2 regions of the Staphylococcus sp. GDH8C109P genome follow, and region 1 is predicted to be linked to the other one. Evidence: a T-box and tRNA genes for the amino acid it is inferred to sense, from the RefSeq annotation. Region 1 holds a T-box; the other holds one or more tRNA genes.
What was found. A T-box is a leader RNA that pairs with one kind of tRNA and senses whether it is charged. The one in region 1 lies ahead of serS (serine--tRNA ligase), so its partner is inferred to be a tRNA-Ser.

Region 1 (12,486 bases):
CGCATCTGGGTTTGTTATGTATTTACCAAAAACAGCACCAACAATGCTTGCAAATGTCCAAAATAAATAAGCTGTGATATTTAATCCATGCAACCATCGATCATTGATTTTTTCACCTTTTAGATGTGGTGTAATAGCGACACCAAATGTTTCATCTGTAATCAAAGAAGACATGCCTATACGATTCCAAAACCCATACCCTTTATAACTTGGCGCTAAGGTCATACTTAATAAAAACATCCTAGAATTTACAATAAATGTCGTTAATACAATTGCAGAAATTGGCGTTCCAGCAATGACTAACGCACAAATAATAAATTGTGCCGCGCCAGCATAGACAAGTAAGCATAACAAAATGATTTCAATCAAATTGAAACCTGAAGCCACTGCAACAATACCAAATGAAAGACCAACACCAGCATAACCTAACAAAGTCGGTACACATTCTTTTACACCTTGCTTAAAAGTTAAATGTGTTGCCATCATGCCACCTCCCACACATTTTTTAAAAATAATAGAATTAGTTTAATACAAAATGAAAGAGACATTCAACGTTTTTAGACTTACGTATGTGTAACCTAAGACTTACGTTCGTCTAAAAATGCTGTTATTAAAATGTTTTTAATTTCAGAATATTGTGTTTTTATTTTAGACTACCCTCTATTTTTTGAATAAAATAAGGTATTTTTCAAATTAAATAACCTGCAAAACAAGATATTTAACACCTCCCCTACCCTTTCTTTATTTTCAAAATATCTAAGGTATTTAGAAGATCAGAAGGCTCATCACTCATTATTTATATAAAATGAGAGGTTGAGACATCTATTTGTCCCAACCTCTATTTTTATTTCATCATTTTATGGCATCTATTTTGAAAGTTCAACGCTTAAGCTAGCTCAAATGCCACTGATGATATTCATTCAAACGAATCTATTTTTCTTTAACTGGGTGAATCACTGTTTTACCGCCCATATATGGTACTAATGCATCTGGAATAGTAACTGAACCATCTTCGTTTTGATAGTTTTCTACGATTGCAGCAAATGTACGACCTACTGCTAAACCACTACCATTCAATGTGTGCACTAATTCTGGTTTTACTGTTTTATCACGTTTAAAACGAATATTAGAACGACGTGCTTGGAAATCAGTAATATTTGAGCAAGAGCTAATTTCTTTGTACTCATTATAGCTTGGTAACCAAACTTCTAAGTCATACGTTTTGCTTGAACCAAAGCCTATGTCACCTGTACATAAAATAACTCTACGATACGGTAAGCCTAACTCTTCTAAAATTGCTTCTGCATGTTCTGTCATTTCTTCTAATGCTTGCCAAGAGTCTTCCGGTTTTTCAAAACGTACCATTTCTACTTTATCGAATTGGTGTAAACGGATTAACCCTCTTGTATCTCTACCAGCTGAACCTGCTTCACTACGATAACACGCTGATTGCGCTGTGAATTTAGCAGGTAAGACATCCGGACCAATAATTTCATTACGATAATAATTCGTTAATGGTACTTCTGCCGTTGGTATTGTATATAATCCTTCTTTTTCAATTTTGAATAAATCTTCTTCAAATTTTGGTAATTGGCCAGTACCATACATTGAATCAGCATTTACTAATTGTGGTACCATCATTTCTGTATAACCATGTTGCGTCGTATGTTTCGTGACCATATAGTTCATTAATGCTCTTTCTAACTGCGCGCCTTCGCCAGTTAAGAACACAAATCTTGCACCAGAAACTTTTGCACCGCGTTCAAAGTTAGCCATTTGTAATGACTCTACTAAATCCCAGTGTGCTTTTTCATCAAAATCAAATTTCCTTGGTGTACCCCAACGCTTTAATTCTACATTCTCTTCATCAGAATCACCTTCAGGCACATCATCATGAATTGTATTTGGAATACGAGATAATAAGTCTTCTAGCTCTTTATCCACATCATTTAAATCATTATCTAGAAGTTTGATGTCGTCACCTAATTTTCTCATTTCTGCGATAACATCATCTGCATTTTCTTTATTACGTTTTTTTTCAGCAATTTCACCGCTCACTTTGTTACGTTCAGCTTTCATTTCTTCAGCTTTTCGAATTAATTCACGGCGTTTGTTATCAAGTGATAATACATCATCTACTACTTTTGTATCCATACCACGTTTTGCAACTTTGTCTTTTAAAAACTCTGGGTCATTACGAAATAGTTTAATGTCTAACATGTCACTTTCCATCCTTTCAATTTCTATTTTTTTTTAGAATAGAACACAAAAAAGACCACATCCCTGTACAAGGGACGTGGTCTTTACGCGTTGCCACCCTATTTAACAGCCAAAGAGACTGCACTTTCACCAAAATAACGGTTAAACCCGATTGTTCTCATATAGTAGGTAGATTCACATTGACCCTGATTACTTGTTCTCACTAACCACAAGCTCTCTGAAACCAGAAGTACAATACTACTTAGCCTACGAACAATAGCTTTATTAACTTGATTTTAATATAGCAAATAACCTATCACTTTTCAAGACCAAGGATATGCAATCGCTGAATGTTCATTAAAAATTCACTCAACTTAATTAGCATAAGCGTGATCTAATAAATACTGTGAAACAGCTTCTATGTCTTTATGAAATTGGCGGTCTTCAGTGATAGATGGTACAACTTTTCGTAAAGCTTGATATTTTTCATAGGTTTTAGGTGATAATTTTTCAACATCTTTATATTCTACTGCTTGAAGTGCGATGATTGTTTCTATTGCTAACACACGTCGTGCATTTTCAATCATTTGGTAACCATGGCGTGAAGCAATCGTCCCCATAGACACGTGATCTTCTTGATTAGCTGATGATGGAATAGAATCTACACTAGCTGGGTGTGCGAGTGTCTTATTTTCCGAAACAAGACTTGCAGCTGCATATTGCATGATCATTGCACCACTCTGTAAACCCGGTTGAGGGCTTAAAAACGCCGGTAAACCATTGTTCAATTGTGGGTTTACTAATCTCTCTAAGCGTCTTTCTGAAACATTGGCTAACTCACTTACGCCTAACTTTAAGAAGTCTAACGCGAATGCAATCGGTTGACCATGGAAATTACCGCCAGAAATAACTAATGTCTCATCGTCTTCATCAAATATTAATGGATTATCGTTCGCCGCATTCATTTCAAATTCAAGCTTTTCTTTTACATAATTAAAAACTTGGAAGCTCGCGCCATGTATTTGTGGAATACAGCGTAATGTATAAGCATCTTGTACGCGAATTTCTCCCTGTGTCGTTGTTAATTTAGAACCTTCAAGCCAGTCTAACATGCGTGAAGCAACATCTATCTGTTCTGGAAAATTTCGGACGCGATGCACTTTTTCATGATATGCATCAGTAATACCATTTAATGCCTGATGTGTAAGAGCAGCAATCCACTCCGCTTGGTAACCAATATCTTCCGCTTCTATATAATTAATTACACCTTGTGCAGTCATAGCTTGCGTGCCATTAATTAAAGCAAGACCTTCTTTAGCCTGTAAGCTCAAAGGTTCACGATTTAATAAATTTAAGACATGCCGACTGTCTACTTCTTCACCTTTATAATAGACGCTTCCTTCTCCAATCAGTGCTAAAGCTAAATGTGAAAGTGGTGCTAAATCACCTGAAGCACCAAGAGACCCCTGTTGTGGAATGACTGGAATAATTCTATTGTTAATAAAGTAAATGATTTGATTTACTAAATCGATTGTCACACCAGAATGACCTTTTAGCAACGTGTTTAGACGTAAAACCATCATCACTAACGCGACATCCTGTGAAAAAGGTTTTCCGATACCACATGCATGCGAACGGATTAAATTTACTTGTAATTGATTGTATTCTCCCTCATCAATACGCACATCACTAAATAAACCAAATCCAGTCGTTATACCATAAATTGTTTCTTTATCATCTATAATCTTTTCTACTGTTACCCGACTCTGTTTTACACGTTCATATGCATCCTCTGTTACTTTTACATCATCACTTTGATATAAAAAATCTTTAATTGCATTAATTGTTAAATTTTCACCATTAAGCTGTAATGTCATTTCCCCATCTCCTTACTTCTGATGATTTTCAATTAATTAGAGTATACGCTTCCATATTTTTAAGAACAATAGGTTCGTCCATATCCGTAACATGGTATTAAATTAGTATTTTAATAAGATAAAGAAGGCAAATTTATTATTTCTAAAAATAAACAAATTCTTAATGCTTTTACCTATTGACTTAAGTGCAAAGCAGGTATAATATTTTCTATTGTATTTAAAAAGTAAATTAATAAAAAGCTACAGATAAAACCTTTCATAAAGCTTATAAATACACAATTCTTATCAAAAAGTATAAACTTACGAATCAACAAAATAATGATCAAATATACAAATTAAAAGTTGAAATAACTAATATGATTAAAGGAGGTTTCAATGTTGGAAACAATTTCATCAGTAAGCATTCCAAAACGTAAAGATGAAACGCATAAAGGTGATTATGGCAAAATTCTTTTAATTGGAGGTAATGCGAATCTAGGTGGGGCAATCATGCTTGCTGCACGTGCTTGTGTCTATAGTGGCAGTGGTTTAATTACAGTAGCTACACATCCAACAAACCATGCTGCGCTACATTCACGCTGTCCTGAAGCAATGGTGATTGATATCAATGATACTAAAATGCTCACTAAAATGATTGAAAATACAGATTGTATCTTAATTGGTCCTGGCTTAGGGTGTGATTTCAAAGGAAATAATGCTATCACGTTCTTATTACAAAACATTCAACCACACCAAACACTTATAGTGGATGGAGATGCTATTACTATATTTAGTAAATTAAAGCCAGATATTCCAACTTGCAATGTTATTTTCACACCACACCAAAAAGAGTGGGAACGTTTAAGTGGCATCGCAATAGAAGAACAAACCTATGAACGTAATCGCGAAGCTGCTGATAGAATTGGAGCAACGATTGTATTAAAAATGCATGGCACTGAAATTTATTTCAAAGATGGAGATTACAAACTACCAATTGGTACACCTGCGATGGCTACAGGCGGTATGGGTGACACACTTGCCGGTATGATTACAAGTTTTGTAGGTCAATTCGACGACACGAAAGAAGCGGTTACGAGTGCCACTTATACACACAGTTATATCGGTGAAGAGCTATCAAAGAAAATGTATGTCGTACCACCTTCTCATTTAATTAGCGAAATTCCATATGCCATGAAAGCATTGGAAAGCTAAATAAACACCTACGATATAAATATGTTAAACCAAAATAAAATGAGCCTGGAACATAAAGTTCTTGGACAAGTAAAAAAGGCAATTTCTATTGAAATAATATAGAAATTGCCTTTTCAATATTGTTTTGATTATAGCTGTCTCGTGGAGCTACTACTTCTCTTATATTAAGTGCGTTAATACAAAGAACTAAAGATGCTAATAGGGCATGGGCATCTACTTTAGGATTTACTCTAAAACGATTCATTGTTTTTATAAGAAGGCGTTTGATTTTGTGATAGCCACATCATTCAGGTACGATTATTTAGTAGTTTTTCTATTTTACGACTAGAGTATATGAATTGAGTGAAGACAGACATATAGATCAATTTTTAACATTATTATGAGATGATATGATGTAGCACCACGATGATGTTTAAATTCATCGAATGTATTTTCAAGGGTTGTTTCAACGCTTTTATTCACATATTGTGACATATCATTTGTGGGATACTAAACTGAAGTTTCCATTGTTAGTGTATGTTGAGTCACGTAATAATTTTTATACATATGTGACTCGTTAATTTAATAGTGCTTATTAAATTATACGTAAAAGCCTTATTTTTTTGAATAACAAAATATAAATTGTAGCGATTTTGCATCGTGCGGACGCCCGGGGAAATGATATGAGCGAGAGACTACTGGCTCGAGCCATATCCCCAGGCAAGCATGCACGATCAAAATCGTAATATTTTAAATATAAAGAGGACCAATCCATATTAATGATTGGCCCTCTTATTTTGAGAATGGGGATTTATGTCCCAAACTCATTTGTATATTTAGATTTTTCAATTTTGAATGTAACTATTGGTTTACTTCTAAAAATTGAGATTATTCGTCATCTTCGTTTTCAGTTTCTTCATTATCACTATTATCGATGTCTTCATTGATACGGTCCATAAAGTCTTTTCTCACTTCTTGACGACCATCTTCATCTGTATCTTCTTCAACTTCGGTATGAACGACGCCTTCTGATAAATCATCAGTTACTATAGATTCTGATTGTTGACTGTCACTTGAAGTGCCTTCAATTTGTTCATTTTCTGTTTCTTGAAGTTCAATTTCTTCAGCTTCTTTTTCTTCTTCATCTACTTTAGCAACTGTAGAAACAAATTGATCGTCGTTTAATTTAATCAATCTTACACCTTGGGCTGCACGTCCATTTTGTGAAATATCTTCAACGCCGATACGGATAATTACACCAGCATTTGTAACAATCATCAAGTCTTCTTTACCTTCGACGGATGTGATACATACAACTTGACCGTTACGTTCTGTAATCGTAGCAGTCTTAATACCTTTACCACCACGGTTAGATAAACGATATTCACTAACTGGTGTACGTTTACCGTAGCCATTTTCAGTCACTACTAGAATTTCATCATCTGTTTCTGCTTTAGTAACATCTAATCCAACGACGCTGTCGCCTTCTCTTAATGTAATACCTTTAACACCAGCAGCTGTACGACCTAAAGGACGTAATGCAGTTTCGTTAAAGCGGATTAAAGAACCATGAGCAGTACCGATTAATACATCATCTTCACCATCTGTTAATCTCACTGCAATCAATTCATCATCTTCTTTGAAACCAATCGCAATCTTACCGTTTTTATTAATGTGTGAGAAATTACGTAATGCTGAACGTTTAACAATACCTTTTAACGTTGCAAATACTAAGTAGTCTTCTTCACTTTCTAAATCTTTAACGGCAATCATTGTGCTAATCGTTTCATCATTATCCAGTTCAATCGCATTGACTACTGGGATACCTTTAGACTGACGGGAAAGTTCTGGCACTTCATAACCTTTAAGTTTATACACTCTACCTTTATTCGTGAAGAATAAGACATGATCGTGCGTACTCAATGTAACAAGTTGACTTACAAAATCTTCTTCTAGTGTTTGCATGCCTTGTACACCACGACCACCACGATGTTGAGCTCTATATGTTGAAACGGGTAGGCGTTTAATATAGTTATTGTGACTTAATGTAATAACGATTTGTTCTTCTGGGATCAGGTCTTCGTCTTCAATGTTGTCGAGACCACCCAATTGAATTTCTGTTTTACGTTCGTCACCATAGCGTTCACGAACATCAATTAACTCATCACGAACAAGTTGTAATAGTTTTTCTTCGTCTGCAAGAATCGCCTTTAATTCTTCTATATATGCAATTAATTCATTATATTCAGATTCAATTTTATCTCTTTCTAAACCTGTTAAACGTCTTAATCGCATATCAAGGATGGCTTGCGCTTGTCGTTCAGTAAGTTTAAATTGTTCTTGCAAGCTTACCATTGCAACTTTATCTGTATCAGATTCACGGATCACACGAATAATTTCATCAATGTGATCTAAAGCAATTCTTAAGCCTTCTAAAATATGTGCACGGTCTTGTGCCTTCTTCAAGTTGTATTCTGTTCTTCTTCTTACAACTATCTTTTGATGTTCAAGATATTCAACCAATGCTTCTTTAAGGTTAATTAATTTCGGTCTGCCATCAACTAAAGCAATCATGTTAACACCAAATGACGTTTGTAATGGTGTCTGTTTATACAAGTTGTTTAATACAACACTGGCATTGGCATCTTTACGTATGTCAATCACAACACGCACGCCAGTACGTAAACTTGTTTCGTCACGTAAATCTGTAATGCCATCGATTTTTTTATCACGTGCCAATTCAGCAATTTTTTCAATCATGCGGGCTTTATTTACTTGATATGGAACCTCTGTTACAACGATACGTTGACGGCCACCACCACGTTCTTCAATTTCAGCTCTTGCTCTCATTTGAACCGAACCACGTCCAGTTTCAAATGCACGGCGTATACCACTTTTACCAAGAATAATACCTGCTGTAGGGAAGTCTGGCCCTTGGACATCTTCCATCAATTCTGCAATCGTAATATCTGGATTATAGCTTAAACTTAATACGCCATTAATCACTTCAGTCAAATTATGTGGCGGTATATTAGTAGCCATACCTACTGCGATACCTGATGCACCATTTACAAGTAAATTTGGAAACCTTGAAGGTAAGACTGCCGGCTCTCTTTCGTTACCGTCATAGTTATCAACAAAATCAATCGTATCTTTGTTAATATCTCTCAACATTTCGAGTGTAATTTTAGACATACGCGCTTCTGTATAACGCATCGCCGCTGCACCATCACCATCCATAGAACCAAAGTTACCTTGGCCATCAATTAAAGGATATCGATAGCTGAAGTCCTGTGCCATTCTAACCATAGCTTCGTAAATTGAGGAGTCACCGTGAGGGTGATATTTACCCATAACATCCCCAACAATACGCGCAGATTTCTTATATGATTTATCAGGTGTCATACCTTGTTCGTGTAAGCCGTAAAGTATGCGTCGATGTACTGGTTTTAAACCATCTCTAACATCTGGTAGCGCACGTGAAACGATAACGCTCATCGCATAATCTAGGAACGATTCACGCATCTCATTCGTTATATTTCGTTCATTTATTCTTGATTCAGGTAATTCAGCCATCAAGATATCCTCCTTCAAAAATTCAGTTCATTGTCTTAGAAATCTAAGTTTGCATAAACTGCATTATCTTCAATAAACTGTCTACGGTTCTCAACAACATCGCCCATTAACATTTCAAAAACTTGGTCTGCTTCAATCGCATCATCTAATGATACTTGTAACATAGCTCTGTTTTCTGGATTCATAGTTGTTTCCCATAATTGATCAGCATTCATTTCACCAAGACCTTTGTAACGTGCAATAGACCATTTTGGACTTGGATCCAATTGAGCTTTAAGTTTTTCTAATTCACGTTCGTTAAACACATAGTATTTCTGTTTACCTTGTGTCAATTTGAATAATGGTGGCTGTGCAATATAAACATATCCAGCTTCAATTAACGGTCTCATAAAGCGATAAAAGAATGTTAATAATAAAGTTCTAATATGTGCACCATCAACATCGGCATCTGTCATAAGGATAATCTTGTGATAGCGTGCCTTACTTAAATCAAACTCTCCACCAATACCAGTACCAAAAGCAGTAATCATAGAACGTATTTCATTATTATTTAAAATTCTATCTAAACGTGCTTTTTCAACGTTCAATATCTTACCACGTAATGGTAAAATGGCTTGCGTTTCTGAGTCACGACCAGATTTTGTAGACCCTCCGGCAGAGTCCCCTTCGACGATGAAAATTTCACTTCGAGAAGGGTCTTTACTAGAACAATCTGCAAGTTTCCCTGGTAAACTTGAAATTTCTAACGCAGATTTACGACGTGTCACTTCACGCGCTTTTTTAGCTGCAAGACGTGCTTGTGAGGCCATCATTCCTTTTTCTACGATTGTTCGACCTACTTGTGGATTTTCGTATAAAAAGCGTTCAAACAACTCGGAGAATATACGATCAACAACTTGACGTACTTCGGAGTTACCTAATTTAGTTTTAGTTTGTCCTTCGAATTGTGGGTCACCATGTTTGATTGAAACAACAGCTGTTAAGCCTTCACGTGTATCCTCACCTGAAAGTCTTTCTTTATCTTCTTTCATAATCTTACTGTTAAGACCGTAGCTATTTAACACACGAGAGAGCGCTCGTTTAAAGCCTTCTTCATGAGTACCACCTTCATAAGTGTGAATATTATTCGCGTATGTTAGAAGATTCGTAGCATAGCCTTTATTGTATTGAAGCGCGATTTCAACTTCAATATCATCTTTTGATTGATGTACATAAATCGGTTCTTCGTGAATAGGTTCTTTATTTTCATTTAACATTTCAACGTAAGATTTTATACCACCTTCGTAGTGATAAGTATCTTCACGAACCTCTTCTTCTCTTTCATCTCTTAATGTAATTGAGATCCCTTTATTTAAAAACGCCAGTTCTCTGATACGTTGTTGCAATACTTCATAATTATATGTTGTTGTTTCAGTGAATATCTCAGGATCAGCTTTAAAACGAATCGCAGTACCAGTAGAACCAGTGCTTTCATCGGTTTCACCAATGATCTTTAAATCAAACTGAGGTATGCCTTTTTTATATGCTTGATGATATATATTTTCATCCTTGTACACATACACTTCCAAATCTTCTGATAAAGCATTTACAACAGAAGAACCTACACCGTGTAGACCACCGGAAACTTTATAACCGCCACCGCCGAATTTACCACCAGCGTGTAGCACAGTTAGAATTACCTCAACGGCAGGTCGTCCCATTTTTTCTTGTATACCAACAGGAATACCACGACCATTGTCTGTTACTTTTATCCAATTATCTTCTTCAATAATAACGTCGATTTGGTCAGCATAACCTGCGAGTGCTTCGTCAATACTGTTATCAACAATTTCCCAAACTAAGTGATGTAGTCCTCTTTCTGAAGTTGAGCCTATATACATACCTGGTCTCTTACGAACCGCTTCTAGACCTTCTAATACCTGAATCTGACCAGCACCATAATCTTCCGTGTTGTTCACATCTGACAATGCTTCCACCTTCACTTTCCGTTACTTTATAATTTCGCCATTATTTATGCGATAAAGTTTAGCGTTTTTCATAATTTCATGATCAATGCCATCAACTGATGTTGTCGTCACAAATGTCTGCACTTTATGTTGAATTGTGCTCAATAAATGAGACTGACGTGAATCATCTAATTCACTTAACACATCATCTAGTAATAGGATGGGATACTCACCTACTTCAATATTCATCAGTTCGATTTCTGCAAGTTTGATTGATAAAGCCGTCGTTCTTTGCTGTCCTTGCGAACCGTAAGTTTGAGCATCCATACCATTTACGTTGAAACCTAAATCATCTCTGTGAGGGCCAAACAAACAGACACCTCTATCTTTTTCACGATCTTTATTATCATCTAGTAAAGTTAAGACTTCCTCTAAGCGTTCCGTCTCACTTTTTTCCTCAGCATCTAATTTGATACTAGGAAGGTACTTTAATGACAGTGTTTCATTCTCGTCTGTAATGCCAGAATGAATAGGTTTGGCTAATGATTCAAGTTCTTTAATAAAATGTTCACGTCTTAATGTAACTTTGAGTGCATATGTTGCAAATTGTTGGTTTAAGACATCAAGCATAGTGCTGTCAGTCTTTTGACCATATTGCAATTGCTTCAAATAATTATTCTTTTGTTTTAAAATTCTTTGATATTGAGACAAATCATTTAAGTACACTGCTGAAATTTGTCCAAGTTCCATATCTATAAACCTACGTCTTATTTGAGGTGCGCCTTTGACAATATTCAAATCTTCAGGTGCAAACAAGACAACGTTTAAGTGACCGATATATTGTGTCAGTCTACTTTGTTCTAAGTGATTGATTTTAACCTGCTTACCCTTTTTAGTTATAAACATCGTTAAAGGCATTTCTCCATATCTATAACTGAGTTCACCCTCTATTTTAGCATAGTCTCGATCAAAACGTATGAGTTCTTTATCATTTGATGTTCTGTGACTTTTGGCTAATGCTAGTGTATAAATAGATTCCAATAAATTAGTCTTCCCTTGCGCATTCTCGCCAATCAATATATTGACTTCAGGGTGACAATTTAGGGTAATTGACTCATAGTTACGATAATTGTCTAACTGGAGTGTCTTTAGTTTCATTCTTCACCTTGATGTATAATCAAAAATGAACCGACTTCTGGTATAACGATGTTATCTTGATGGTTTAATTTTTTACCACGACGCATTTCGCGCTCACCATTGATCATTACTTCAAAATCTTGCAAGAACCATTTCGCTTGACCACCAGATTCAATAATACCTTCTGTCTTTAGAAATTGCCCTAAAGTAATGTCTCCATCAACAATTACTTCTTCAACCAAATCAATCACTCCATTCCTTTTAAACTCATCTATATATTATACCTTTTTTTGAGAAAAATTTCATGCAAAATGCAGATAGAAAGCGTTTTCTTATGTATAATTTTTACTATTGTTGAAATTTATTTACAAAGGTACTTTTAACAATGTAACACTCATATATTATAACAAACTTTTATTCCTAATATTCTATTTCTTTAAAAAAGATTCTAACTAAAAAATTAATTATTAATGTTTTTAACTAAGCGATACTTCATAAGGAATTTTTATATGAGTTCAACGGTAACGTTATGATTTTGAATTTTAACGACTTTCTTAGCTTATTCATTCGTTTTAGGTATC
Region 2 (12,486 bases), 210 kb from region 1:
TTCGAGACAATTAATAGCTTTTGCAAATACTTTTGCAATACTTGTTTTGCCCGTTCCTCTTGGCCCGCTAAAAATATACGCATGTGATTGCTTACCTTTTGAAATTGCATTGCGCAATGTTTTAGTTACATGTTCCTGGCCTACGACATCTTCAAAACTCTGTGGCCGGAACATTCTATATAAAGCTTGATAATTCACCTTCACACCTCCAATAACATTCAACAACTATTATATCACTGTGTTTTATATTTTGAATATTAATTAAACGCCTCTGGATAAACCACATTACCATTTGGTTGCTCTGCAAGTTGCTCCCACAAGAATTTAACCATAAAATATTTCGATGGTACATCAAACGGACTATAAATTTGATAGCGACTTGCCTCTTCATACCCTAACATACCATAATATTCAGGATCTCCAAGCACAATAATAGTCGTATAATCTTGCGCTTTTGCGCGTTCTTCCACAGCTTGAACAAGTGCTTTACCTATACCTTTACTTCTATATTCTGGCAATACAGATAAAGGTGCTAACGCTAACGCCGTATAACGTGTTTCTTCGTTAATAACCTCTATTTCTGAAAGCATTGCATGTCCAATGACATCACCTTCATCTGTCTTCGCAACAACTTCCAATTCGTAATTATATTCTTTAGATGCTCTAATTTTCAAAACTAAATCTTGCTCATCATGGTTGGACTCTGCGACGTTTTCAAAAGCAGTTTTTATTTCGTCTAAACTTGCGTCATAGTCATTTTCAGTTAATGTACTTAAATAAATTTGCATATGTCGTTCCTCCAAATTCACTGAATTCAATTTTGGGCAGTTACAATCAGAATGATATCGTTACAGTTCAATCAATTAAATGAATGTATCGCTATTATTTTAATATAAAAAAAGAGTGACTGCTATCAAAAGATAAGTCACTCATAATATATGATTAATTGTATTTATTTTAAAATTAAAGCCGTGCACCTTCGCTTCGAATACGTATCATAAACGTAACCAAAGTCGACAGCTAAATCTCGGCAACCCTACGGCACATACGATGATCCACTTAATGCTGCTTCCGTCAGGACCTGACATGGTTCATGGGTTCATATTGCATAGGACCGAAATCTTCAAACACTACGTGCTTTGGGCAGACTTCACAAAAACGTAGCCTTAGCGAAGGAGTTAAGTCTCGCATAAAGCGGATTTCGAGTACAGGGAACCGCTACCTCCCCACCTAGCACGGCAAGATATATCATACTATAAGGTAATGACTGATTGCAAGTCATACAATTCATTATTTTATAACTTATTTCATTAAATTTTGTGACGTCTCGAAAAATCATTAAACTTAAATTCAGTGGCTAAATGTTTAGAAATGTTATATTGAAACTTTGTCGTATCCTTTAAATGGACGATACCTCGGACCGTTGCAGTGTATGGTGGCGTTACATCTCCAAATATTTCACATTCTAAATCACCAAATGATTCAAAGGTGATAGATTTATTAGAGTAGCTAATTTCTAACTTCAGCGTTTGTTCTATATAATGATACAACGAATCTTTAGCAATGTTCATTGTTATATCAGGAACAATTTTTTCTACTAAATAATCTTCATCAATAATTTTTAAGCGATGATCAATTTTTCGCGTTCGAATAATGTGCCACAACGTTTCACTCTGTCGCAAGTCCAAAGCGTTTTTCACTTCCGGCACTTCAATGGCAGGTATGCGTTCTAATAATCTAACTTCAGTCTCATGACTCAGACCTAATCCTTGTTGAACTTCCTTGAAACTTGTTAAATTCGCAAACGGGAATTCTGTAATACCTTGATAGATTACCACTGATCCTTTACCTTTTATTTTCTGAATCATACCGTCTCTAACAAGTAGATTAAGCGCTTTGCGCACGGTTTCACGAGAGGCATTGTAATCGTATACCAATTCGTTTTCTGATGGCAATTGAGCACCATATGGTAGCTTTGATTCGATGATGTCTGTGCGTAAATTTTCATAAATCGCAATAAATTTTTTTTGTTTCATGTGATTTCACTCACTGCCTTTTAATTAAAATTATTGTCTAACTACGATGGCACCAAATCCGTCTATTAGACCATTTACAATCGAGCCATTTTGTAACATTACTTCCCCATCAACTTTTAAGTCTTGTGGTATTTCAACTTTATCTTTTGAGAAGTTAGCAATCACTAACCATGTTTCTGCCTTATAATGGCGCTTATAAACAAATAATTCATCGTGGTCCATGTAAAGTGGCTCAATATTTCCATAAGTTATAATATCATGTTTGTGACGTAGCTTTATCAATTTTCTATATGTTTGCAAAATGGATTGATCGTCTTCTATAGCTGCTTCAACATTGATTTCCCTGTAGTTGTTAGGAATATCGATCCAAGGTGTACCTGAAGTAAAACCTGCATTTTCACCGCTCGTCCACTGTACAGGTGTGCGAGAATTGTCACGAGATTTTTGTCCTAATATCGTTAGAATCTCTGTTTCTGGATAACCTTCAGCTTTTAATTTTTTATATGCATTTAGAGATTCTATATCTCTATATTGGTCGATATCATTGAAGTGAGGATCCGTCATACCAATTTCTTCGCCTTGGTAAATATATGGTGTGCCTTGAAGCATGTGCAAAGCGATAGCTAGCATTTTAGCACTATTTTGACGTAAATCTTCCGTCGAATCATCACCGAACCGTGTTACTACGCGGGGCTGATCATGATTACACCAAAAAATAGCATTCCATCCGCCACCGTTATAAATACCTATTTGCCATTCCATTAATATTTCTTTTAATTTATGGAAGTCTAACTTTGCTTTTGTCCACTTTTCTCCATTAATATAGTCTACTTTTAAATGATGAAAATTAAAAACACTACTTAGTTCTTGACGTTCGGGATCCGTATATTGAATACAGTTTTCAATCGTTGTCGAAGACATTTCACCAACTGTCATCATATCTTTATCTCCAAATGTCTGTTGATTCATTTCGTGTAAGTATTCATGCACACGGGGTCCATCAGTGTAAAATTCTTTTCCTATCTTTTCTGAATTTTTAAATTCACTTTTTGATATTAAATTAATGACATCGAATCTAAAACCATCTACACCAAAATCAATCCAATAATTAATTACTTTATAGAGTTCACGACGCACTTCAGGGTTATCCCAATTCAAATCTGCTTGTGTTACGTCAAATAAGTGAAGATAATATTCATCTGTTTTGTCATCGTATTTCCAAGCATTACCACTAAACTTCGATTCCCAATTTGTCGGTGGTTGATTATCTGCCGACCTCCTAAAGAAATAGTAGTCTCTATATGGATTACTTTTATCTGAATATGCCTGTTTAAACCATTCATGTTCTGTAGATGTATGATTAATGACGATATCCATCATTATTTTTAAATCACGTTGATGTGCTTCAGCAATCAATGTTTTTAAATCTTCAATCGTGCCAAATTGTTCATTCACTTTATAATAATCGCTAATGTCATAACCATTATCATTCATAGGTGATTCATACACAGGTGTTAACCAAATATAATCCACACCTAGATATTGTAGATAGTCTAACTTTTCAATTATGCCATTTAAATCACCTTCACCATTACCTGTCGTATCATTGAATGACTTAGGATAAATTTGATAAACTACCGATTTTCTCCAATCATTGACTACCATATTATTACCACCTTATCTTTGTATTTTAAATTAAGAAACTCGCTAATCAAACTTAGCGAGTTTAGTTGTACTTATCTATTCGAATTACCTATTCTTCTACTATTTCTTTCGCTTCTTCTTTACTGAACTTCGAGAAGATAACAGTTAATATCGCTGGTACTACCATTGCTAGAACGGTACCTATTCCGTATATTAACCAAAAATCTTTTTTAATAGAAATAATGGCTGGTACACCACCAACGCCAACATTACCTAAGACACCAATTGCACCTATAATAGCGCCTATAACACCCGAAGTTAAAATTGCTGCAACAAAAGGATATTTCAACGGTAAGTTTACACCAAACAATGCTGGTTCAGTAACCCCTAAGAATCCTGATACACCAGAAGTCATTGCCAAGCCTTGTTCTTTTGCCATTTTGCGTCGTTTATAGACGAACCATGCACCAAATGCAGCTGAACCTTGACAGATATTTGAAATTGCTAAAATTGGCCACAAGTACGTTCCTTCAAGACTGCTTCCCATCAGTTGAAAATCAACCGCTAAGAACATATGGTGTAAGCCTGTAATGACTAGAGGTGCGTAAAAGAAGCCATAAATTGCGCCACCTAACCAGCCGATATGTTCAAAGACAAATGTCACACCATTTGTAATTCCTGTTCCTAACCATAAGGCAACTGGACCTATAACGATAAACGCTAAGAAACCAGTGATTAATAAGGCAACTGGTCCAACGACTAACATTTTGATTGAATCATGCACATATTTACTTAAGAGCTTTTCAATTTGTGCTAATACATAAGATGCTAATAAGATTGGTAATACTTGACCCTGATAGTTCAGTTGTTTAATTTCTAAACCAAAGATATGCCATGCCGGAATATTGCCTTTCCCAATATCATATTGTGAAGCGAGTTGTGGGTTCATTAAAATCAGACCTAATACCAGTCCAAGTATTTGACTCCCACCAAACACACGCATACTACTCCAACCAATTAAAGCTGGCAAGAAAATAAAGGCAGTATTCGCAATAACATTAATAATATCTGCAAAGTCCCCTAATTGTGGATATTGTGCCACCAATGCTTGTTTCCCAAACAAGTCCTCCATTGTTAATACATTATATATCCCTAATAGTAAACCAGCAGTTACGATAGCTGGTAAAATTGGTATAAAGATATCTCCCAATAACTTAACCAGTCTTTGTATAGGATTTCCTTTTTTAGCTGCCGCTGCTTTCGCATCATCTTTAGAGGCACTTTCAGCCCCAGTTTCCTCAATAAATTGTTTATAAACTTCATCAACAGTCCCTGGTCCAATAACAATTTGATATTGATTATCAGCTTTGAATTGTCCCTTAACTAAATCATTGTTACTCAGTCGATCTTTATCGACCTTATCATCATCTTTCAAAACAAGTCGCAAACGCGTCACACAGTGTGTTGCTGTGTCCAAGTTTTCTCTGCCCCCAATAGCTTCGACTATATCTTGAACATCTTTCTTTTTAACAGCCATGATGATTCACTCCCTTAAACTTTAATATTATCCAGATTATAACTTGTATAGACAAGTTTTGTAAAGGCTTTCACTCGGTTTCTTAAAAAAGGTCATCACATAGACATTGATTTTCAATCTCTACGTGATGACCTTCTTCAATAAATATATATTATTTTGTGTTTGGCGTAATCACAGCAATAAGTTTAATGATATGTGCCACAAACAAAGACTATGTTAAGCACGTGTCTATTTTTCTATCATTGACCATAAACAACAAAAAAAGACAAACACTTTATATTAAATAAACGTTTGCCTACTATATTATTTATTAGTCTTGGTATTTAATGATAATGGCGGAGGAAGAGGGATTCGAACCCCCGCGGGCCGTTAAGCCCCTGTCGGTTTTCAAGACCGATCCCTTCAGCCGGACTTGGGTATTCCTCCAAATGAACACAATAATTATAATATTATAGCCCATTAAAAAAGTCAATTATAATTAGAATGTTACACCAATGTTTTTTCAGTTAGGTATTCGTCAACAGCATTAGCTACTGCTCTACCTTCTTGAATTGCCCAAACAACAAGACTTTGACCTCTTCTTGCATCGCCTGCAGCAAAAATATTTGATTGATTCGTTTTGAAATTTTTGTTATCTGCGACAATTTTATTTCTCTCAGTTTGTATATTAAACGCATGTGGAACAGTGGTTTCAGTACCAATAAATCCTATTGATAACAATACCAAGTCAGCCGGCCAATGACGTTCTGTACCATCGACAACAACCATACCATCCTCTGTTTCTTCAAGTATTTGTGTATAAACACCTGTTACATTACCAATACGATCAACCTCGTAACGCATTGTTTGAACACCATATGCACGTGGTTCAAAACCAAATCGTGCCTCATATTCATTATGAGCATAATCCATTTTAAATACAGGCATGGCTAATGGCCAATACGTATTTTCGTCAAATTCGATTGCTTCGGGTTGTTTCGTGTATTTGTTAAATTGAACGATAGATTTACAGTTTTCCCTCAGTGCAGTCGCTACACAGTCTGCACCTGTGTCACCGGCACCAATGACAATCACGTTTTTCCCTTCTGCAGATATTGACGACGTTTCAATTTCACCATTTAAATACTCACCCTGTTCTGTTAAGTAATCCATAGCAAAGTGAATACCCATGCCCATTCGACCTTCTAATGGTAAATCACGTGCATTTTGCGAACCTGTACAAATAATAATGGCATCGAATTGTTCCTCTAAACTTTCTTTACTGACATCTATCCCTATTTCCGTATCAGTGATAAAGGTGATACCAGATTGTTCCATTAGTTTAATTCTACGTCGCACTACATCTTTATCTAATTTCATATTAGGTATACCATACATTAATAATCCACCTGCTTCATGTGCACGTTCATATACAGTTATGTGATAACCTAATTTGTTTAATTCATCTGCAGCTGTTAAACCAGCTGGGCCGCTTCCTACTATAGCTACTGATGCTGCTTTACGCTCATTGGGAATCGTTGGTTTGACCCAGCCATTTTCAAAAGCTTCATCAATAATAGTACGTTCAATACCTTTAATCGCAACAGATTCTCTATTTATCTTCATCACACACGATTGTTCACACGGAGCCGGACATACACGTCCAGTAAATTCAGGGAAGTTATTCGTTTCGTTCAAGCGTTTATATGCCGTTTCGAAGTCTTTTTGGTACACTAAATCATTCCATTCTGGAATATAGTTCCCAATGGGACAACCAATTGTTTCTCTACCATATGGTTCACCTGTTTGACAAAAAGGCGTGCCACAATCCATGCATCTCGCACCTTGTTCCGAGGCTTCTTCTTTTGTAAACCTTTGCTGAAAGGGTGCGTGTCCTTTCAAACGTTCTACTAAAGACAATTCATGCAAAGGTTGTTTATCATAATTCATAAACCCTTTGAATTCTCCCATACTCAGTCCCCCTTCAAATTAATACACAGCCGTTAATTGTTGCGCTGGTTCTAAATGTGTTCTCTTGTCATTAAATGCATTCAGTAACGCTTCATCTTGCTGGTTAGATTCACGCTTTTGTAATTCGATTTTTTGCATCATCAATTTATAATCTTTCGGAATAACTTTCACCACTTTATTAGCCATTTCTTCAAAATTATCTAATATAGTTTTTGCTTTAGTACTATTTGTATAAAGTAAATGATCTTCTAGCATCTCTTTCACAACATTTTCTTCTGCTGCAACAGTGATTTCGTCGAAGTCTAAACTGTCTAATTGATGTTCATCCTTAAATTTTTCAATATCAGTTGGGAAGATATAAGCAACACCACCACTCATGCCTTGACCAAAGTTCTTTCCGACGTCTCCCAGCACAATGACGCGACCGCCTGTCATATACTCAAGACCATGATCACCAATACCTTCAACAACTACTTGTACACCACTATTTCTAATACAGAATCTTTCACCAGCTTTACCATTAATAAAAGCTTTACCATAAGACGCACCATAGAAACAGACATTACCAACTATAATTTCTGATTCTCGCTGTTGCGTCGGCGCCTTCACAATCACTTTACCACCTGAAAGTCCTTTACCTACATAATCGTTAGCATCACCTGTGTGATGTACTGTTAATCCTTGAGGTATATAAGCAGCTAAACTTTGACCAGCATGGCCTACCGTATTGACGTTGATACTATCTTCAGGCAAACCTTCAGCACCATAGATATCAGTGATCATACTGCCAGTAATGACACCCACATCTCGTTGCTCATTTTTCACTATATAATTAGCAGTAAATGACTTCTGTTGTTCAATTGCTGCTTGAGCATCAGGTAATAGTTGTGTTAAATCGAAACCTTCATCAAGATGATGATTTTGCGCTATTTTTTTATATCTTTCACCTTCGTGCTGATATAATAATGCTTCAACATTCATAGATGCAGCTTTAGGTCTTCGTTGAGATAAATCATCTTTTCGTTTTAATAAGTCCGTACGCCCCACTAAATCATCTACAGTGCGTAAACCAAGTTCGGCTAGTATCTCTCTTAATTCCTCAGCAACAAAATGCATAAAATTGACCACGTGATCAGCCCTACCATTAAATAGCGCGCGTAAATCTTGATTTTGTGTAGCAATACCTACCGGACATGTATCTTTATGACAAACCCGCATCATTACACATCCAAGTACGACTAATGGTGCTGTTGCAAAACCAAATTCTTCCGCTCCTAATGCACATGCATATGCTACATCTTTACCTGTGAGTAATTTGCCGTCCGTTTCTACAATCACTCTCGATCTCAAGTTATTCATCATAAGTGTTTGATGTGTCTCAGCTAATCCAATTTCCCAAGGTACACCTGCGTGTTGGATACTTGTTTTGGGAGAAGCACCGGTACCACCATCATATCCACTAATCACAATTTTATCTGCATAAGCTTTGGCTACACCCGCCGCGATTGTACCGACGCCAGTTTTAGAGACAAGCTTCACTGTGATATTTGCGTTTTTATTAGCATTTTTCAAATCATGAATTAATTGCGCTAAGTCTTCAATGGAATAAATATCATGATGTGGCGGTGGAGAAATCAAACCAATACCTGGGGTAGAGCCTCTGACTTCAGCAATCCATGGATAAACTTTAGAACCAGGAAGCTGACCGCCTTCTCCAGGTTTAGCACCTTGCGCTACCTTAATTTGTATTTCTTTAGCATGCTGTAAGTAATGACTCGTCACTCCAAATCTTCCAGAAGCAACTTGTTTGATGGCGCTAGAACGATTACGACCTTCGCCATCCACTACAAATCGTTCAGGATTTTCTCCACCTTCACCACTATTACTTTTACCACCCATTTGATTCATTGCTTCAGCAAGTGTTTGATGGGCTTCTTCAGAAATAGAACCATAACTCATTGCACCTGTATTAAAACGTTTTACGATTTCACTCGTTGGTTCTACTTCATTGATATCAATTGAATCTTGGTTTTTAAATTCCATTAAGTGACGAATATGATCTGTGCGTTGATGATTGACTTCATTTGAAAACGTTTTGAACTTTTCATAATCATTTAAACGACATGCATGTTGCAGTAAGTGAATGGACGTCGGGTTAAATGCGTGATGTTGCCCTTGCTTACGCCATTGAAACGTACTACCAGATTCAAGGTACTCGCTCTCAGATGACTGTCTGGCTTTATTTTCCTTATCTATCAAGTTGATATCGATACCAGATAGTTTTGTTTGTGTCCCTGTAAAATACCGGTCAACAACTTCTTGTGACAAACCTACCGCTTCAAAAATCTGAGCCCCTTGGTAACTTTGAACAGTAGAAATCCCCATTTTAGCCATAACTTTTATGACACCTTCTGATAATGTATCCGTATATGTTTGAACGTTTTCGGCAATATTTCCGTTTAAGCGTCCTTTCTCCACTAAGTTTTCTATTGTATGTTGCGCTAGATATGGTACGACTGCATTAGCACCATACCCTAATAAACACGCTACATGGTGCACCTCTCTCGTTTCACCAGAAAGTGCGATGATACTTGTACGCATGCGCAAACCTTCTCTAATTAATAATTGATGTACATGACTTACCGCAAGCAATATTGGCATTGCATAACCTTGTGCTTCAACTAGTACTCGATCATCTAATACAATAATTTCATTGCCATCTTTCACGGATTGAATTGCTTGGTCCCCTAAATTGTCTAACGCCATTTCTAAGTTTTCGTGATATAGTGTCGATAAATGCTTAACTTTGAACCTACTATCGTCAATCGCTTTTAATTGTGCCTCTGTTAACACCGGTCTTTTCAATTGAATTCGATTCAATACATCTTCATTAGGTTTTAATAAATTACCTTCTGAGCCTATATAAGACAATTCACTTGTCACTATTTTTTCTCTATATGCATCAATGGGTGGATTAGTGACTTGTGCAAAAAGTTGTTTAAAGTAATTAAATAACGATTCATCTTTTTCATTTAAAACAGCAATTGGAACATCATACCCCATAGCGCCAATTGGATCTTTCTTACTTTCAATTAATTCTGTCATATATTTGTTGATTTCTTCATTTGTATAAACAAATTGCTTTTGTAATCTAGCTAAAGTTGTTTCATCCCAATTAGATGGAATCACTTTCACATTGTCTAAATCTAAGTCTACTTTAAATTGATTTAGCCAATTCTCATATGGTAATTCATCAGCGATACGTGCTTTTAATTCATTATTATCAACTACTTTTTGTTGTTGAAAATCAACTAATAATAATTTCCCTGGATTTAGTTGACCTTTAAAAGCAACTTGTTCCTCAGGTACATCTACAACACCCACTTCTGACGAAAAAACAATGTAATTATCTTTAGTGATTGTATAACGTCCTGGTCTCAAGCCATTTCTATCTGTAAGTGCGCCAATTTTCTCTCCATTACAAAATGAAATCATTGTTGGACCATCCCACGGTTCCATCAAGTAACTATAGTATTCATAAAAAGCACGGACGTTACTGTCATTCGCCGTATTATAAAGCCAAGGTTCTGGTATCATTAACATTGCTGCTCTCTCTGGTTCCATAGCTAAAGATAAAAATTCTAAAGCGTTGTCTACAATAGCAGAGTCACTACCATCTTCATCAATAATTTCCTCCACTTTATGTTTGTCTTCACCAAAAATGGTTTCAATCAAATCATTTTGTCTTGCACGCATCCAATTAACATTACCCTTAATAGTATTAATCTCTCCATTATGCATTAATAATCTATTAGGGTGAGCGCGCTTCCAACTCGGAAATGTATTTGTACTAAAACGAGAATGCACAAGTCCTAGCTTCGATATATAACGTTCATCATTTAAATCTTGAAAAAGCTTCTTAATTTGATCAGAACGCAACCACCCTTTATAGACGATTGTTTTATGAGATAAACTTGTGAAATATAAATCTAATTGCTGCTTTTTAGCATATAATTCAATTTGTTTACGTGCTAAAAATAACGTTTTTTCTATATGAGCATCATCATTTAATGCGATGAATACCTGTTGTATATACGGCATCGTTTGGGCTACATGTTCGGCAATGGCATTGACATCTACTGGCACATCTCTATAACCAATAACATCTAATCCTTCGCTTTCAAAATAACGATTGAACGTTGCTTCATGCTCTGAATTTTTTATCTTCACGTTCGAAAAGAACATACCTACTGCATAATGACCTTCTTCCGGTAAGTCAAAATTTATTTGTTCAGAAAAATAGTCAAACGGAATTTCTGTCATAATACCGGCACCATCACCTGTCATGCCATCTGCACCAATTCCCCCACGGTGATCTAACCTACGTAGCATTTCCAGTGATTTTTCAACGATATCGTGTGATCTCCCATTATTCATATTGGCATAAAATCCAATACCACATGCATCATGCTCTTCACGACTATCATATAATCCTAATTGCTTACCATATTCGAACATAACCCTCACCTCTTTTTCGAAAATTCTGAATATTAAATAAGTATAGTAAACTATATAGTAATACATTAATCTATTCAATATATAAAATAGATGATATTATTCTAATAATTCGAATAATATTAATATGTTGGGAATGGTCATATGGAAATCAAACAATTGAAATATTTTATAGAAGTTGCAAAAAGAGAACATTTATCAGACGCGGCTCTAGAACTTAACATTGCTCAATCTGCTATCAGCAGGCAAATCACACTATTAGAAAAAGAATTACAAGTGACGTTGTTTAACAGAGAAGGGCGCAACATACACATTACTGAAGAAGGACAACAATTATTTTCTGAAGCAACAAAGATTATCGAACAGCTTGATAACACAGTACGTTTATTTCATAATCAATCTGAAACAGAGCATTATATTATACGTGTTGGTTATGTTGAAAGTTATATAACACAGGTACTTACATTATTAATGCAATCCTTTGAAAACGAAAGTACATCCATCATCCAACCCATTTTAATGGAAGAAGAAGATATTTTTTCAGCTTTGCTCACAGATAAAATAGATATTGCTTTCACTGCTATGTCAGATGAACTCAAACAGCACCGTTCTTTAAAGGTAAGCCCTTTATTTGAAGAAACATTCCATGTCTATGCACCTAAAGATGATCCGATCACAATGGCTACGAACCCACCTTTAGTACAATTTTCGAATAAATCTATTTACGAATTATACCCATTACCAACCAAGATTAGACAAACATTAGTAAAAACAACCAAAACACCTATTCAAACGATTACACAT

Region 2: it encodes a tRNA-Ser, which carries the amino acid that the T-box ahead of serS (serine--tRNA ligase) is inferred to sense. The anticodon was not compared.

What each region holds. Positions count from the first base shown of each region.
Region 1 covers NZ_JAESMX010000014.1:215,579-228,064, reverse strand. Annotated here, with positions in the region: gene KA867_RS07820 (AzlC family ABC transporter permease) at 1-483, opposite strand, end outside; gene serS (serine--tRNA ligase) at 931-2,220, opposite strand; T-box leader at 2,288-2,477, opposite strand; gene hutH (histidine ammonia-lyase) at 2,574-4,076, opposite strand; gene KA867_RS07805 (NAD(P)H-hydrate dehydratase) at 4,455-5,267, shown strand; partial or broken gene KA867_RS13415 (transposase) at 5,449-5,813, opposite strand; gene gyrA (DNA gyrase subunit A) at 6,135-8,822, opposite strand; gene gyrB (DNA topoisomerase (ATP-hydrolyzing) subunit B) at 8,858-10,798, opposite strand; gene recF (DNA replication/repair protein RecF) at 10,811-11,926, opposite strand; gene yaaA (S4 domain-containing protein YaaA) at 11,923-12,156, opposite strand.
Region 2 covers NZ_JAESMX010000014.1:2,900-15,385, forward strand. Annotated here, with positions in the region: gene dnaX (DNA polymerase III subunit gamma/tau) at 1-198, opposite strand, end outside; gene KA867_RS06740 (GNAT family N-acetyltransferase) at 258-788, opposite strand; RNA gene ffs (signal recognition particle sRNA large type) at 970-1,239, opposite strand; gene treR (trehalose operon repressor) at 1,311-2,036, opposite strand; gene treC (alpha,alpha-phosphotrehalase) at 2,067-3,701, opposite strand; gene treP (PTS system trehalose-specific EIIBC component) at 3,790-5,217, opposite strand; tRNA gene KA867_RS06765 (tRNA-Ser) at 5,551-5,643, opposite strand; gene KA867_RS06770 (glutamate synthase subunit beta) at 5,704-7,167, opposite strand; gene gltB (glutamate synthase large subunit) at 7,186-11,685, opposite strand; gene gltC (glutamate biosynthesis transcriptional regulator GltC) at 11,827-12,486, shown strand, end outside.